DNA from 4 places in the Bacillus sp. SIMBA_154 genome. Region 3 is predicted to be linked to each of the others. Evidence: riboswitches for the same ligand, from Rfam matches in the RefSeq annotation. Region 3 holds a riboswitch; each other region holds the start of a gene.
The links. A riboswitch is a leader RNA that binds a small molecule or an ion and turns the genes downstream of it on or off. The one in region 3 is predicted to bind S-adenosylmethionine.

Region 1: it holds a riboswitch for S-adenosylmethionine, as region 3 does, so the genes downstream of both, metK (methionine adenosyltransferase) here and mtnK (S-methyl-5-thioribose kinase) in region 3, are expected to answer to the same signal.
Region 2: it holds a riboswitch for S-adenosylmethionine, as region 3 does, so the genes downstream of both, R0K30_RS19430 (5-methyltetrahydropteroyltriglutamate--homocysteine S-methyltransferase) here and mtnK (S-methyl-5-thioribose kinase) in region 3, are expected to answer to the same signal.
Region 4: it holds a riboswitch for S-adenosylmethionine, as region 3 does, so the genes downstream of both, R0K30_RS13160 (bifunctional homocysteine S-methyltransferase/methylenetetrahydrofolate reductase) here and mtnK (S-methyl-5-thioribose kinase) in region 3, are expected to answer to the same signal.

Annotation. Positions count from the first base shown of each region.
Region 1 is NZ_JAWJBV010000014.1:32,646-36,294, forward strand. It holds gene pckA (phosphoenolpyruvate carboxykinase (ATP)) at 1-650, opposite strand, end outside; SAM riboswitch class I at 878-1,012, shown strand; gene metK (methionine adenosyltransferase) at 1,206-2,408, shown strand; gene asnB (asparagine synthase (glutamine-hydrolyzing)) at 2,556-3,649, shown strand, end outside.
Region 2 is NZ_JAWJBV010000022.1:14,911-18,559, reverse strand. It holds gene bglH (aryl-phospho-beta-d-glucosidase) at 1-151, shown strand, start outside; gene R0K30_RS19430 (5-methyltetrahydropteroyltriglutamate--homocysteine S-methyltransferase) at 205-1,329, opposite strand; SAM riboswitch class I at 1,417-1,529, opposite strand; gene R0K30_RS19425 (gluconate:H+ symporter) at 1,612-2,931, opposite strand; gene R0K30_RS19420 (four-carbon acid sugar kinase family protein) at 2,982-3,649, opposite strand, start outside.
Region 3 is NZ_JAWJBV010000002.1:397,964-401,612, forward strand. It holds gene R0K30_RS05460 (pyridoxal phosphate-dependent aminotransferase) at 1-869, opposite strand, end outside; SAM riboswitch class I at 1,033-1,190, shown strand; gene mtnK (S-methyl-5-thioribose kinase) at 1,271-2,464, shown strand; gene mtnA (S-methyl-5-thioribose-1-phosphate isomerase) at 2,471-3,532, shown strand; gene R0K30_RS05475 (hypothetical protein) at 3,557-3,649, opposite strand, start outside.
Region 4 is NZ_JAWJBV010000009.1:5,385-9,033, reverse strand. It holds gene metH (methionine synthase) at 1-93, opposite strand, end outside; gene R0K30_RS13160 (bifunctional homocysteine S-methyltransferase/methylenetetrahydrofolate reductase) at 77-1,918, opposite strand; SAM riboswitch class I at 1,997-2,115, opposite strand; gene R0K30_RS13155 (YajQ family cyclic di-GMP-binding protein) at 2,197-2,688, opposite strand; gene R0K30_RS13150 (CvfB family protein) at 2,926-3,649, shown strand, end outside.

The DNA of each region.
Region 1 (3,649 bases), on a different contig from region 3:
TGCATCGATAAAATATCTTGCTCAGGCAGCAGGTAGTTCATGACAGAGAAAATCGATTTCTTCATCTCTCCTGCATACTCTGTTCCACCAATGAGAATCGTCCGTTTTTCAAAAGAAACGATAATGAATGTTTCAGAGTTTGTTCCATCTGTTTCAGGATCTGCTTTAAAGTGAGGTGCAGATAAGATGGTGAAAGGTTTTTCGTTAGCTGATGGCGTTGACCCGTCAGGTCTGATGAATAGCTGCTTTGCAAAGAGATTGTGCCATGCAAATTCGTTTACAACTGTAATCGGCATACGGTATCTTTCGTCAGCGCCGGCAAACCCTTCAAAGACAAATAGTTCATCACGTTCTTTTAAGTATGAGACAACCTTTGTATATAAACGATCAAATGCTTCTTTAGAGATCGGCTGGTTTACATGACCCCAATCGATTTTATGCTCAGAGCTTTCTTCTTTGACGATAAATTTATCTTTAGGCGAACGTCCAGTGTAAGCACCAGTTGTGGCGCGGACAGCTCCTGTTGATGTTAAAACGCCTTCATTACGTGCCAAAATCTTTTCAACAAGTTTCGGAACAGATAAATTTTGGTGCGTATTTTCTAATGAGAGCAATGACTGCAAATCTTCTTTTAAATCCACTGAGTTCATAAAAAAACCCTTCCTTTACCGTTGAATTTGTTTGTTTCGATTAGTATAACACATTGATAATAATAGTCTATACTATTTAAATATTTTTGTGTGTGTTTTTTCATTTCTGCTATGAAAATATGCTTTTTGGTGATGCTAATTGTGAGGTGAAAAAAGAGGAGAGATAATTCCTATGAAGCATTGACATGACGCAAGGGTTTAAGATAAGATATCTTATTGAACGGATACTCTTATCCCGAGTTGGTGGAGGGACAGGCCCGATGAAGCCCAGCAACCGGTTTCTTATGAAAAAGGCATGAACATGCTGAGAAACCAAGGTGCTAACCTGATGCAAGGTACAAGAACACCTTGAGCGATAAGAGTGAAAGGCATGCGATCTCAGACCCTTTCCTCGAAATGAAGGAAATGGTTTTTTTATTTTTGGGATATCATATGAACAAATTGCCAATAACATCTCTAATATAAACGTTTTCATATAAGAGGGAACGAGTTCCGTATCATATTGGAGGCCTCATCTTGGGATGATGTGGCCTTGTACAGGAGGAAATAGCCATTATGAGTCAAAATCGTCGTTTATTTACTTCAGAATCAGTGACAGAAGGACATCCGGATAAAATCTGTGATCAAATTTCAGACAGCATTTTGGATGAAATTTTAAAGAAAGATCCAAATGCACGTGTTGCCTGTGAGACCTCTGTAACAACCGGTCTCGTATTAGTAAGCGGTGAGATTACAACGTCTACTTATGTCGATATTCCAAAGACGGTACGTGACACGATTAAGGAAATTGGCTACACACGTGCGAAATATGGTTTTGATGCGGAAACATGTGCTGTGCTAACATCAATTGATGAACAGTCTGCTGATATTGCGCAAGGTGTAGACAAAGCGCTTGAAGCACGTGAAGGAACAATGACTGAAGAAGAAATTGATGCGATTGGTGCAGGTGACCAAGGTCTTATGTTTGGTTTTGCAAACAACGAAACAGAAGAGCTGATGCCGCTGCCGATTTCACTAGCGCATAAATTATCTCGTCGTTTAACAGAAGTACGCAAGGATCAAACACTTGCATACCTTCGCCCAGATGGAAAAACACAAGTAACAGTTGAATATGATGAACAAAACAAACCAGTTCGTATTGACACAGTGGTTATTTCCACGCAGCATGCACCAGAAGTGACGCTTGAACAAATTCAAAGCGATTTAAAAGAGCATGTCATCCACCCTGTGGTTCCAAGTGAACTGATTGATGAAGAGACAAAATACTTTATTAACCCAACAGGCCGTTTTGTCATCGGTGGACCTCAAGGGGATGCTGGTTTAACTGGACGTAAAATCATCGTTGATACGTATGGCGGCTACGCTCGTCATGGCGGCGGTGCTTTCTCTGGTAAGGACGCAACAAAGGTTGACCGTTCTGCAGCATATGCTGCTCGTTACGTAGCGAAAAACATCGTAGCAGCTGGCCTTGCAGATTCTTGTGAAGTGCAACTTGCTTATGCAATTGGTGTTGCACAGCCTGTATCGATTTCAATTGATACATTCGGAACAGGAAAAGCTTCTGAAGAAAAATTAATTGAGGTGGTTCGTGCGAACTTTGATCTACGTCCGGCTGGCATTATTAAAATGCTCGATCTGCGTCGTCCGATCTATAAACAAACAGCTGCATACGGACATTTTGGCCGTCACGATTTAGATCTCCCATGGGAAAAAACGGATAAAGCCGACACGCTTCGCAAGGAAGCATTAGGACAATAACAACATATAAAACCGCTTATTTTAAGCGGTTTTCCTTTTGATTAAAAAAAATTCTATAAAAAGCGTAAAAATGTGAAACGAAATCGTACAAAATACTGTCTAATTATAGGTCTACTTTTAGAAATAACATAACGTGGAGGCAATAATATGTGTGGGTTTGTTGGTGTATTTAATCACCGTCCATTGTCCGAAACTACTGAGCAGGAAGAGTTAATTAAACAAATGAATCGTCTCATCGTTCATCGTGGTCCGGATGATGAGGGGTACTTCCATGATGAGCATGTAGGATTTGGATTTAGACGTTTAAGTATTATAGATGTTGAACATGGAAAGCAGCCGCTTTCTTATGAAGATGAGAAATATTGGATTATTTTCAACGGAGAAATTTATAACTATGTGGAGCTGAAGGAAGAGCTTGTGAAAAAGGGCTATACGTTCAGCACAGATTCTGATACGGAAGTACTTCTTGCCACATATCGTCACTATAAAGAAGAAGCAGCTTCAAAGCTTCGCGGCATGTTTGCCTTTTTAATTTGGGATAAAGAAGCGCAGTTATTATATGGCGCAAGAGATCCTTTTGGCATCAAACCGCTTTATTTTACACAAATGGATGAGCAAGTGTACTTTGCTTCTGAACGCAAAAGCTTAATGGCTGTAAATGAGAACATTTTATTTGATGAGACCTCTCTGCAGCAATACATGTCTTTCCAATTCGTTCCTGAGCCAAATACACTTGATCAAAAGGTGCACAAGGTGGAGCCAGGTCATCAGTTTACACTTCGCCCGGGCAAGAAGATAGAATTTAAGACTTACTGGAAGGTTCAATTCAAGCCTGAACAAACACAAGAACAGAAATTAATAGAAGAAGTGCGCGATGCAATCTATGATTCTGTGAAAGTTCACATGAGAAGTGATGTGCCTGTTGGTTCATTCCTTTCTGGCGGTATTGATTCTTCTTTCATCGTGTCTGTTGCAAAGGAATTTCACCCTGAGCTGAAGACGTTCTCTGTTGGCTTCGAGCAGGATGGTTTTAGTGAAGTGGATGTGGCAAAGGAAACAGCTGATAAGCTAGGCTTACAAAACTTTAGTGCCGTCATTTCCCCTGAGGAATATATGAACGAGCTTCCGAAGATTGTTTGGCATTTAGATGATCCTTTAGCTGATCCGGCGGCGATTCCACTTTATTTCGTCGCAAAAGAAGCGAAGAAACAAGTCACAGTTGTTCTTTCTGGTGAGGGAGC
Region 2 (3,649 bases), on a different contig from region 3:
TGCATCAACTGCTGAAATGAAAAAACGCTACGGCTTCATTTATGTCGACCGTGATAATGAAGGAAACGGTACATTAGATAGAAAGAAAAAGAAAAGCTTCGATTGGTATAAACAAGTGATTGCTACGAATGGTGATTATTTAGATGTATAAAAGAAAGAGACAAACCGCTGATGATGCGGTTTGTCTCTTTTTTCGTCAAGGGACTATGAAGTCCACACTTGATCAGCAATCTCAATCACATGACGCAGCTTTTCCCATTGCTGCTCTTCTGTTAACAGATTGCCTTCCTCCGTGGATGCGAATCCGCATTGTGGACTCAAACAAATTTGGTTAATGTCCACATATTGAGCCGCTTCCTCGATTCGTTTTTTAATTTGTTCAACCGGCTCAAGCTCACCGTACTTTGAAGTCACAAGACCAAGTACGATTTGAAGATTTGGGTTCTTCACATATCGAAGAGGCTCAAATCCGCCAGAACGATCGTCGTCAAATTCTAAAAAGAGGCCATCAAGATCTAAACCAGCAAAAATCGTTTCTGCCGCTGCTTCGTAACCACCTTCAGCTGCCCATGTTGATTTAAAATTGCCACGGCAAATGTGCATTGTGATGACTAAATCCTCTGGGCGATCGGCAACGGCTTCATTGATTGTTTTTGCAAACGACTCACGAAGTTCATCTTCCTCGCGGCCAAAGGCTTTGATTTGTTCATGACCTTTTTCAGAAAAGAACACTGCCCATGCCGTATCATCTAGCTGCAAGTAGCGGCAGCCTGCATCATAAAAAGCACGGATGGCTTTCTTATACGCCTGGGCCACATCATGGTGGAAATCATCTAAGCTGTCATACACACCTTCATCAAGCTTTCCACGGAAAAAGAGCATATTCGGACTTGGAATCGTCATTTTTGCCGTATGATCACCAGCGATGCTGTGAAGGAAGCGGTAATCTTCTAGCATTGGGTGCTCTGTAAAATCGATTTTACCCGTTACCTTAATGCCTCGTGCTTTTGTCGTTGTGTTGTGGAATTGAATGCCCTGATCTGCTTCAAATCCTTCGACCCCATCAAGTCCTTCAAGAAAGTCAAAATGCCACCATGCACGTCTGAATTCTCCGTCTGTCACAACCTCTAATCCAATCTCCTTTTGCTTCTCCACAATACGTGTGATTTCTGCATTTTTAATTTGTCGGAGCTGCTCTGCTGTCAGCGTACCGTCTGCTTTTTGCTTACGTGCTTCTTTGATGCGCTCTGAACGGAGTAAACTTCCTACTTGATCTGCGCGAAATGGCGGCTTTGTTGTTTTCTTTCCAATGGTTTGTACTTGTGTCATGCTGAATCCCTTCCTTCTACAGGTTGAATATCAAATAAAAAAGCTCTTCCTTGGATAAGGAAGAGCATCATATACTGTGAGATCTCTGCCTTATCTTCAAACAAGCGTGTGCTTGCTTAAGGAATTAGCACCATTCTGTTCCTAGGAACAGCGGTTGCCGGGTTTCACAGGGCCAGTCCCTCCACCACTCTTAATAAGGTTACCTTTTGATTCAATTTTCTTAATATACACAATTATTCAATCTTTTCGAGAAAAAGTCAATGGTTTTTACAATTTATTTTCCTACATAAACAAATCAGCGACAAGAACACCAGCTAGTCCGACAAGTGAAAGAACAGTGACCATCAATGTCCATGTTTTAAAGGTTTGGGCCATTGACAGGTTAAAGTATTCTTTATAAATCCAGAAACCCGCATCATTCACGTGAGAGAACGTAATACTTCCGGCACCTGTTGCGATCACCATTAATTCCGGGCTGACACCCGTTAATCCAATAAGTGGTGCAGAAATGCCAGCCGCGGTGAGACCGGCGACAGTTGCTGACCCTAATGATACACGCAGGACAGCAGCAATCAGCCAGGTGAGGAGCAGGGGAGAAAGAGTGCTTCCTTGCATGATCCCAGCAATGTATTGATCGACGCCGCTATCGATGAGCACCTGTTTAAAAGCGCCGCCGCCTGCAATAATTAATAGAATCATTGCAATGGAGCCAATAGAATCCGTGATCGACTTCATGACTTCCTGCATGCTTTTGCCCCTGCCAAGTCCAAACGTGTAGATGGCAAGCAGCACTGAGATTAATAGCGCAATCGCCGGTTCACCTAAAAACTCAGCTGTTGGCAAGAATGGAGAGGATGGGAAGAAAATTTCTAAAAATGCTCTGAATGTCATAAGTAATACAGGCAAAACAGCGGTAAAAATGCTAATCCCGAAGCTTGGCATTTCCTCTTCTGTAAATTCCTTTGGATTAAATAAGTTTTTCGGTATATGTGCATGCAATTGATCTTTTTGAAATAGTTTCGTAAACAGTAGTCCTCCTACTAACACAGCAGGAATTGCTAAAATAATTCCAACTAACAACGTTTGTCCCATGTTTGCTTGAAAGACATTGGCAATGGCTGTCGGCCCTGGATGAGGAGGGAGGAAGCCATGTGTTGTGATGAGTGCAGCGACGAGCGGCATGCCAACATACAACACAGGAAGTCTTGCGGCTTGAGCAATGGTAAAGACTAATGGAATTAAGATAATGAATCCGGTTTCATAAAACAGAGCAATTCCAATAACAAATCCAGTCAGCATTGTTGCCCATTGGATTTTCCCAATGCCGAATCGGTCAATGAGCGTCATCGCAATGCGCTGGGCGCCGCCAGAATCAGCCATCAATTTACCGAGCATCGCTCCAAAACCGAGAACCAGTGCTAGATGCCCGAGTGTACTACCGAGTCCTTTTTCGACGGAAGCAATCGCTTCAAGTGGTGACATACCTTCTAAAACAGCAACAATTAAAGAGACAATAATCAACGAAATGAAAGCGTTTAACTTAAAGACAACCATGAGTAAAAGCAATAACAAAACGCCAAGTCCAATAAAAACTAACGACATGGTCTTTCCTCCTTTGTGGTGCATAAGGGAGCGAGAACACTCCCTGCGCTTTATCCTTCAAGTATTTCTACAGCTTCTTTTAACGTATCCTTTGAGCCAACATTTCCCGGGAAAATCACGTAAGAAATGAAGGGGAATTTACTTTCTTCTCCTGTTTGCCAAACGGGAATACCAGGTTTAATTTGACCTGCAACAGTCGCACGTTTGACGCTAAGCCCTCTTGTTCCAATATCACTTGAGGTAATTCCACCTTTGGCAATGAGATATTTAGGGCGAATTGTGAGGCGCTGGACAATGCTTGTCACAGCATCACTAATTTGAACGGAAAGCTTTAATTCCTCCTCTTGACGATTGTCCCCAAGGTCAAGGCGTTCTCTTCTTGTATAAACAGCAACAGATTGACCGGATGCTAACAACATTTCGGTTTGCTCAATCACGCGGTCAATTTCCTCTTGAAATTCTTTGGGTTCTAACACGAGATGTGTATTAAATTCAATAAAAGCGATCTCTTTATTTTGCTGTAGCGCTCTTAATTGTTCCGTTGTTTTTTTGACATGAGAACCAACCATGATAAGACCACCGTTTGGGCTTTCTTCTTGTATCAAGTCTTTTCTTGTTAATATGGATTGGTCGTGGATGCCGCCAAGTACTTTTGTGAGAGCAGCCGCACTTCTGAAAATAAATTGCTGACCTGCTTGGGTGGCATCAATGAGGGCGG
Region 3 (3,649 bases):
GTTTGATCGCTTAAAAGAGCTTCTGCTGCTGCATCTTGAGTAGCTTTAAACAGTGACACAAACAGATGATCCTGATAAAGCTCGATCGCTTCAATGACAGAGGGATTTCCTGCTGCAAAACCAACTCTCCAGCCGGCCATATTATATGTTTTGGACAATGTGTAAATTTCAATACCCGTCTCTTTCGCTCCATCTATTTGCAGGAAGCTGACCGGCTTTTCTCCATCGAATCCAATGCCGCCATATGCGAAATCATGGACAACACACAATTTGTGATCTTTCGCAAAAGTAACGGTTTCTTCAAAAAATGCACGACTTGCAGTGGCACCAGTCGGATTGTTTGGGTAATTTAAGTACATCAATTTTGCCTGTTTCTTATCAGCCTCAGGCAATAGATGGTAGTCAGGTAAAAAATCATTTTGTTCAAGAAGAGGCATGGTGACCATATGAGCTCCAGCAAGCACAGCGCCTGACCAGTAATCAGGATAACCAGGGTCTGGGACAAGCAGCGTATCACCCGGATTCAGTAAGCATTGCGGCAGCTCAACAAGTCCCGCTTTCCCGCCAAATAAAATGGCGATTTCTGTCTTCGGATCAAGCGTGACACCATATTCTCTTTCATAAAAGGCTGCGGCGGCCTTTTTTAGTTTTGCTGTTCCGCGAAAAGAGGAGTATTGATGATTTTCGGGCTTTGCTACCGCTTCCTGCATGGCTTTTACAATATGCGGAGGAGTTGGCTGATCAGGATTTCCCTGGCCTAAATTTATGATATCAGCTCCTTCCTGCACTTTTTTCTGCACTTTTTGGACAAGCGACGCAAAAAACTGTTTCGGTAAATGTTTCAACACATCTGATTGCTGGAATTCCATTTTTTTCACCTTCTATTCAAGTTACGTGACAATACACTCACTGTAATGGATTGTTTTATGAATTGTAAAGCAATTTTGAAAAAAGATTGACATGTGAAGAGCAGCTCTGATAATATCTTGAATTAAGAAATGCATGCAGACAAAACAATGACATATTGATTTCTCTTATCGAGAGTTGGGCGAGGGATTTGGCCTTTTGACCCCAACAGCAACCGACCGTTAATACCACTGTGAAGTGGGGCGCAGCAAGTAAAGCGCCAAGACAATTGTCTTATAGGGCACGGTGCTAATTCCATCAGACGTATGTGCTGAGAGATAAGAGAGGCTTAGAGCATACACGCTATCAAGCCTCTTTCTCTCAGGAGAAAGAGGCTTTTTTATATGATTTGGAGGGGAAGCAATTGGTTACACTTACGGCATCATATGAAGAATTAACAGAGAGCTCGGCAGTTGCACTGGCGATTAGACTTGGTTTGATCAAAGAAAGCAGTCATTTGACATGTACTGAAATCGGTGACGGGAATTTAAATTACGTCTTTCATATTTTTGATCACAAACGTGAAAAAGGATTGATCATCAAGCAGGCACTGCCTTATGCAAAGGTGGTTGGGGAGAGCTGGCCGCTTACATTAGACCGTGCAAGAATTGAAAGTGCTGTACTGATTAAGCAGTCAGAATATGCGCCGCACCTCGTACCAGCAGTCTATTATTCTGATACAGCTCTTGCTGTGACAGCAATGGAGGATCTATCACACTTAGAAATCGTCAGAAAAGGGCTAATTGCCGGAAAACAATATCCGCACTTATCAGATCATGTCGGTGAATTTTTAGGCAAAACACTATTTTACACATCTGACTTTGCCACAAATCCTAAAATCAAAAAACAATTCGTGAAGCAGTTTACGAACCCTGATCTTTGTGACATCACAGAAAAGCTCGTCTTCACAGACCCTTTCTTTAATAGTGAAACAAATGACTTCGAAGAGGAATTAAGAGAAGATGCCGAAGCGCTGTGGGCGGATCTTGCCGTGCAAGCAAAAGCAGCAGAGCTAAAGCGCATTTTCTTAACCTCAGCTGAAACACTGGTTCATGGAGATCTTCATACAGGAAGTATTTTTGCAAGCGAGACTGAAACAAAGATCATTGATCCAGAATTCGCTTTTTACGGTCCCTTTGGATTTGATATCGGACACTTTATTGCCAATCTGTTCTTGAATGCTTTATCTCATGAGAATGAACAGGATCAGCAGCACCTTTTTGCTCATGTTGTCAATGTATGGGCCACATTCAAAGAAGTGTTCACAAAGGCTTGGAAAGAAGACAGCATTGAAGCGTTTAGTGTATCGGACAGCTTTTTAGAAACAACCTTTGACCGTATTTTAAAAGAAGCGACAGGCTTTGCCGGCTGTGAGCTTGTTCGCCGAACAATTGGGCTTGCTCATGCGGCTGATCTGGATGCGATTCCATCATCAACTAAACGGATTCAGCAGAAAAAAGCAGCACTTACGCTCGGAAAAACATTCATTAAACAATATCATGCAGTGGAAACAGCGTCTGACCTCGTCGCATTATTCCAGCAGTCTGTAAAGGAGTGACGGGTTTTGTCTAAAGAATTTGAAGTTCCCCGTTCCGTCGAATGGGAAGAAAACCATATTAACATTTTGAATCAGCAAAAATTACCGGCCGAAACCGTATTTGAGCATTTATTTACTAAAGAAGATGTGTATGATGCGATTGTGACGTTAAAAGTGCGCGGAGCACCTGCTATTGGCATTACAGCAGCTTTTGGGCTGGCGCTGAGTGCTCAAGGAATTGATACAGAAGAAATTGATGTCTTTCAACAAGAAGTCGCTCGACTAAAAGAATATTTAAACAGTGCTCGTCCAACAGCTGTGAACCTTGCCTGGGCATTAGACCGACTGATTCAGCGCATTGAGCGTGCTGCTTCGGTGAATGCAGCCAAAACAGATCTTGTCCATGAAGCCATTCAAATTCAAATCGAAGATGAAGAAACATGCAGGCAAATTGGTCAAAATGCTCTCCAGCTCTTTAAATCAGGTGACCGTATTATGACCATTTGTAATGCAGGCTCCATCGCAACGAGCCGTTACGGAACAGCGCTTGCTCCTTTTTATTTAGCCAAAAAGAAAAATCTTGATCTTCACATTTATGCTTGTGAAACACGCCCTGTTCTTCAAGGCGCTCGACTGACGACATGGGAGCTGATGCAGGGCGGTGTGGATGTGACGCTCATCACAGATAACATGGCAGCCCATACGATGAAAGAAAAGCAAATTTCTGCTGTCATTGTTGGAGCTGATCGAATCGCTCGAAATGGAGATACAGCGAATAAGATTGGAACGTTAGGTCTTGCCATTCTGGCCAAACACTTTCAAATTCCGTTTTTTGTGACAGCACCACTTTCGACCTTTGATGTATCGACCCGCGATGGGGCAGATATTCCGATTGAAGAGCGCGACCCGCTGGAAGTTAAGGAATTAAACGGCATACAAATTGCACCGCCCGATGTTCAGGTATTTAATCCCGCCTTTGATGTCACTCCCCACCATCTCATTTCAGGTATCATTACAGAGAAAGGAATTATCACTTCCAATTACACAGAGGAGATTGATGCACTTTTCACTGAAAGCATCTCACTCTGATCACAAAAAAGCGCCGTGTTCTTGTCATTTAAGAGCACCGCGCTTTTTTGTTTCGATCGTTTTGGCTAAAATTTCTTTTTTTTGTTCCTCTGTCAAAACGTTCATTTTGACACATAG
Region 4 (3,649 bases), on a different contig from region 3:
CTCTGCTGTGAGATTGGCGTTTTGAATCATTGTGCCCATTGCACCATCAAGGACAAGGATGCGTTTCTTGAGCTGTTCAGTGATAGTTGACATGTACGTTTGGCTCCTTTTCTTTCTGATGGATGTAGGTTGTCAGTTCTGCTGTTAAATCTGATCGAAGGAAAGGGGTAATTAAATAAATGCCATTAAACAATTCGCAGGCCGTATCTAATAAAGACCGGGCAATCGCTAAGCCTTCTATTCGCTGCTTTTCCTTATCCTCGCCTGCTTTGGCCATGATGTCACGAATCGAATCAGACAATTTGATGCCCGGAATTTCATGGTGAATAAACTCTGCATTTCGGCTGCTTGTTAACGGCATAATGCCGATGTAAATCGGTTTATCCAAATGACGGCTTTCCTCATGAATTTTCACTAGCTGTTCCTCTGAATAAACAGGCTGTGAGATGAAATAATCAGCCCCGTATTCTATTTTTTTCTCAAGACGTTTTACTGCTTTATCAATATGACGTACATTTGGATTAAACGCGCCAGCCACTGAAAAATTGGTCTTTTTACCAAGCGGCTTCCCTGAGAAAGAAAGTCCTTCGTTAAACTGTTTGATGAGACGGATCAAATCAAAGGAGGTTAAATCATAAACAGATGTTGCACCTGGGAAGTCACCAATTTTAGACGGGTCGCCTGTAATGGCTAAAATATCGGTTAATCCGAGAGTGTCGAGTCCCATCAAATGGGATTGTAGCCCAATTAAATTACGATCACGACACGTGATATGGACAAGTGAACGCATATCAAGCTGCTGTTTCAATAATGCACCGCAAGCCACATTGCTAATGCGCGGAGTCGCAAGAGAATTATCAGCTAACGTCAGGGCATCAATGCCTGCACTCTTTAATTCATTTGCTGCGACAAGGAATTTTTCAAAGTTCAGCTTCTTTGGCGGGTCCAGCTCTACGATAATCGATCGTTTTTTAACAGCCAGCTCGTCAAGACCAGGTTCAGTGCGCTGGTCTTGGATCGAAATGATTTCTTCTTTTAATACTTTCACTTCTTTTTCAGTGATCGGTGCTAAATCTTTAACTGCTTCAGCCATTGCGTTAATATGCTGAGGCGTCGTTCCGCAGCAGCCTCCGATAATGCGTGCGCCTTGATTTCTAAACTCTAGTGCACTTTTTCGGAAATAATCATTATCTGTATCATAGACGAGTCTGCCTTCTTCAAGAGACGGGAGACTGCTGTTAGGATAGACAGATAAATGAGAATTTTCCAAAATCGGAACGCCTTCGAGTGCCTGAATCATATGATAAGGGCCCAGCCTGCAGTTGATCCCAACGACATCAGCGCCAAGAGAGGATAATTCAGATAAACCGTCCTTCAGCGGTGTACCGTCCTGCAAAACACCTTGCTCGTGCATGGATACGTTCATGACAATCGGGAGAGTCGTTTCTTTGCGCGCAATTTCGAGAACGGCCTTCGCCTCTTCCATATCATAATACGTTTCAAGCAATAATCCGTCAGGCTGTTCATTTAATAGGATGTACAGCTGCTCTCTAAAGCTTCGTTTGATCTCGTCTATCGAGTAGGCATTTTTGTTAAACGTTCGAATGCCGCCAATCGTTCCGAGTACATAAGCTGAGCCAGCGGCAGCTTTTGCAATTTGTACCGCTTTTGTATTGATGCGTTTTGTTTCTTCCTCTAAGCCGTAGCGGGATAGTTTAATATAATTCGCACCGTACGTGTTCGTTTGGATGATGTCAGCTCCAGCCTGCACATACGCCTCATGCACTCTTTTCACTTCATCTTCTTTTGATAAATTTAGTTCTTCAAAGCACCGGTCAATGCCGTAAGAGTATAAAAGTGTTCCCATTGCTCCGTCAGCAATCAATACGCGATTTTGTAAGTCTTGTAATAGGCCCATTGTATTCCTCCTTATTTCTATGTAACAAAAAAAGCCTTCTGATAAGAAGAAGACTTTTTGGCTGTATCGTAATTCTTCTCCTTATCTTCCAAGCAGTTGCTTGCTGGATTTAGCACCTTGGTCATAGAAAATACATTTCTACTACACCGGTTGCTGAGGCTTCACAGGGCCAGTCCCTCTGCCTCTCTTGATAAGAAAGCGATATGAACATGTCAATGAATTGAACTTCCATCAACTGTAACGAAAAAATCGAAAATAATCAATGGAAAATTTAAAATTTATCGAAAATTTATAAATTGGACGTCAATCGGCAAATCTGCTTTGCGCATGAGTGAAATGACCTCTTGTAAATCATCTTTATTTTTCCCTGTTACACGCACTTGGTCATCCTGAAACTGCGACTTCACTTTGATCCCAGATTGCTTAATGAGTGCGTTGATCTTTTTGGCATTGTCTTTATCGATACCGCTAATCAGCTTGGCACGCTGGCGTACTGTTCCGCCTAGGGCATGTTCGGTTTTTCCGTAGTCGATGTTTTTAGTTGGTACATTTCGTTTAATCAGCTTTGTCACAAGCACATCTTTTAGCTGTTCAAGCTTGAAGTCATCATCTGAGATGAGAACGAGCTCTTCTTTTTCAAGTGAAATATCACTTTTACTTCCTTTAAAATCATAACGATTTTTAATTTCTTTTAGCGCTGCTTGAATGGCGTTTTGCACCTCTGGCAGTTCCACCTTCGATACAATATCAAATGAACTTTCTTTTGCCATAACACATGACCTCCAAGTATAGATATTGCGTCTATTTTATCATGCAAACAGGGCAAGAAGAAGCTTTATCATATAGACAAATCAAAGAGTTCAGCCGCTTGCGGTATAAATCAAGGGAAGTTTGTCCACTTTAGCTAACAGAACTAGAGATGTTCATGTTGAAAGAAGTATAGTAGAATAAAGTGAATCAAAAGATGAACGAACGCTCTTTTATGGGCAGATAGGAAGGAAGAGAACATGAGACCAGGTGAGCAATTGACCTTGCAAATAGAGAACGAGATGGAGTACGGCTACTTTTTGACAGATGGTGAAGATTCTGTCCTCTTGCACCGCAGTGAGATGACAGAGGATATTGATGACAGGGATGAAGTAGAGGTCTACTTATATGTAGATCATGAAGAAAGACTAGCAGCTACGATGAAAATACCTACAATTAATGCACATACATATGGCTGGGTAGAAGTCGTAGACGTTGTAGAAGACATGGGCGCATTTGTCGATGTCGGGCTATCAAAGGATGCACTTGTTGCAACAGAACACCTCCCGCCTTTTGAGGAAGCATGGCCGAAAAAAGGAGACAAACTCTACTGTATGCTGAAAGTCACAAGCTACGGTAGAATGTTCGCAAAGACAGCCACTGAGGATGTGATCAGTGAATTGTTCACTGAGGCGCCAGAAACCTTAATGAACAAAGAAATCACTGGGACAATTTATCGCTTAATTGCGACAGGCTCTTTTATGCTGACAGATACAGGGGTGAGGGGATTTATCCACCGCACAGAACGAAAGGAAGAACCAAGATTAGGATCGGAAGTGACAGGCCGCGTCATTGCGGTGAAAGAGGATGGAACCGTGAACGTTTCTTTGCTTCCTAGAAAGCAGGACGCGTTATCTGTTGATGCAGAAGAAATTTTAACCTATATGAGAACGAGAAATGGCGCCATGCCTTACTGGGATAAAA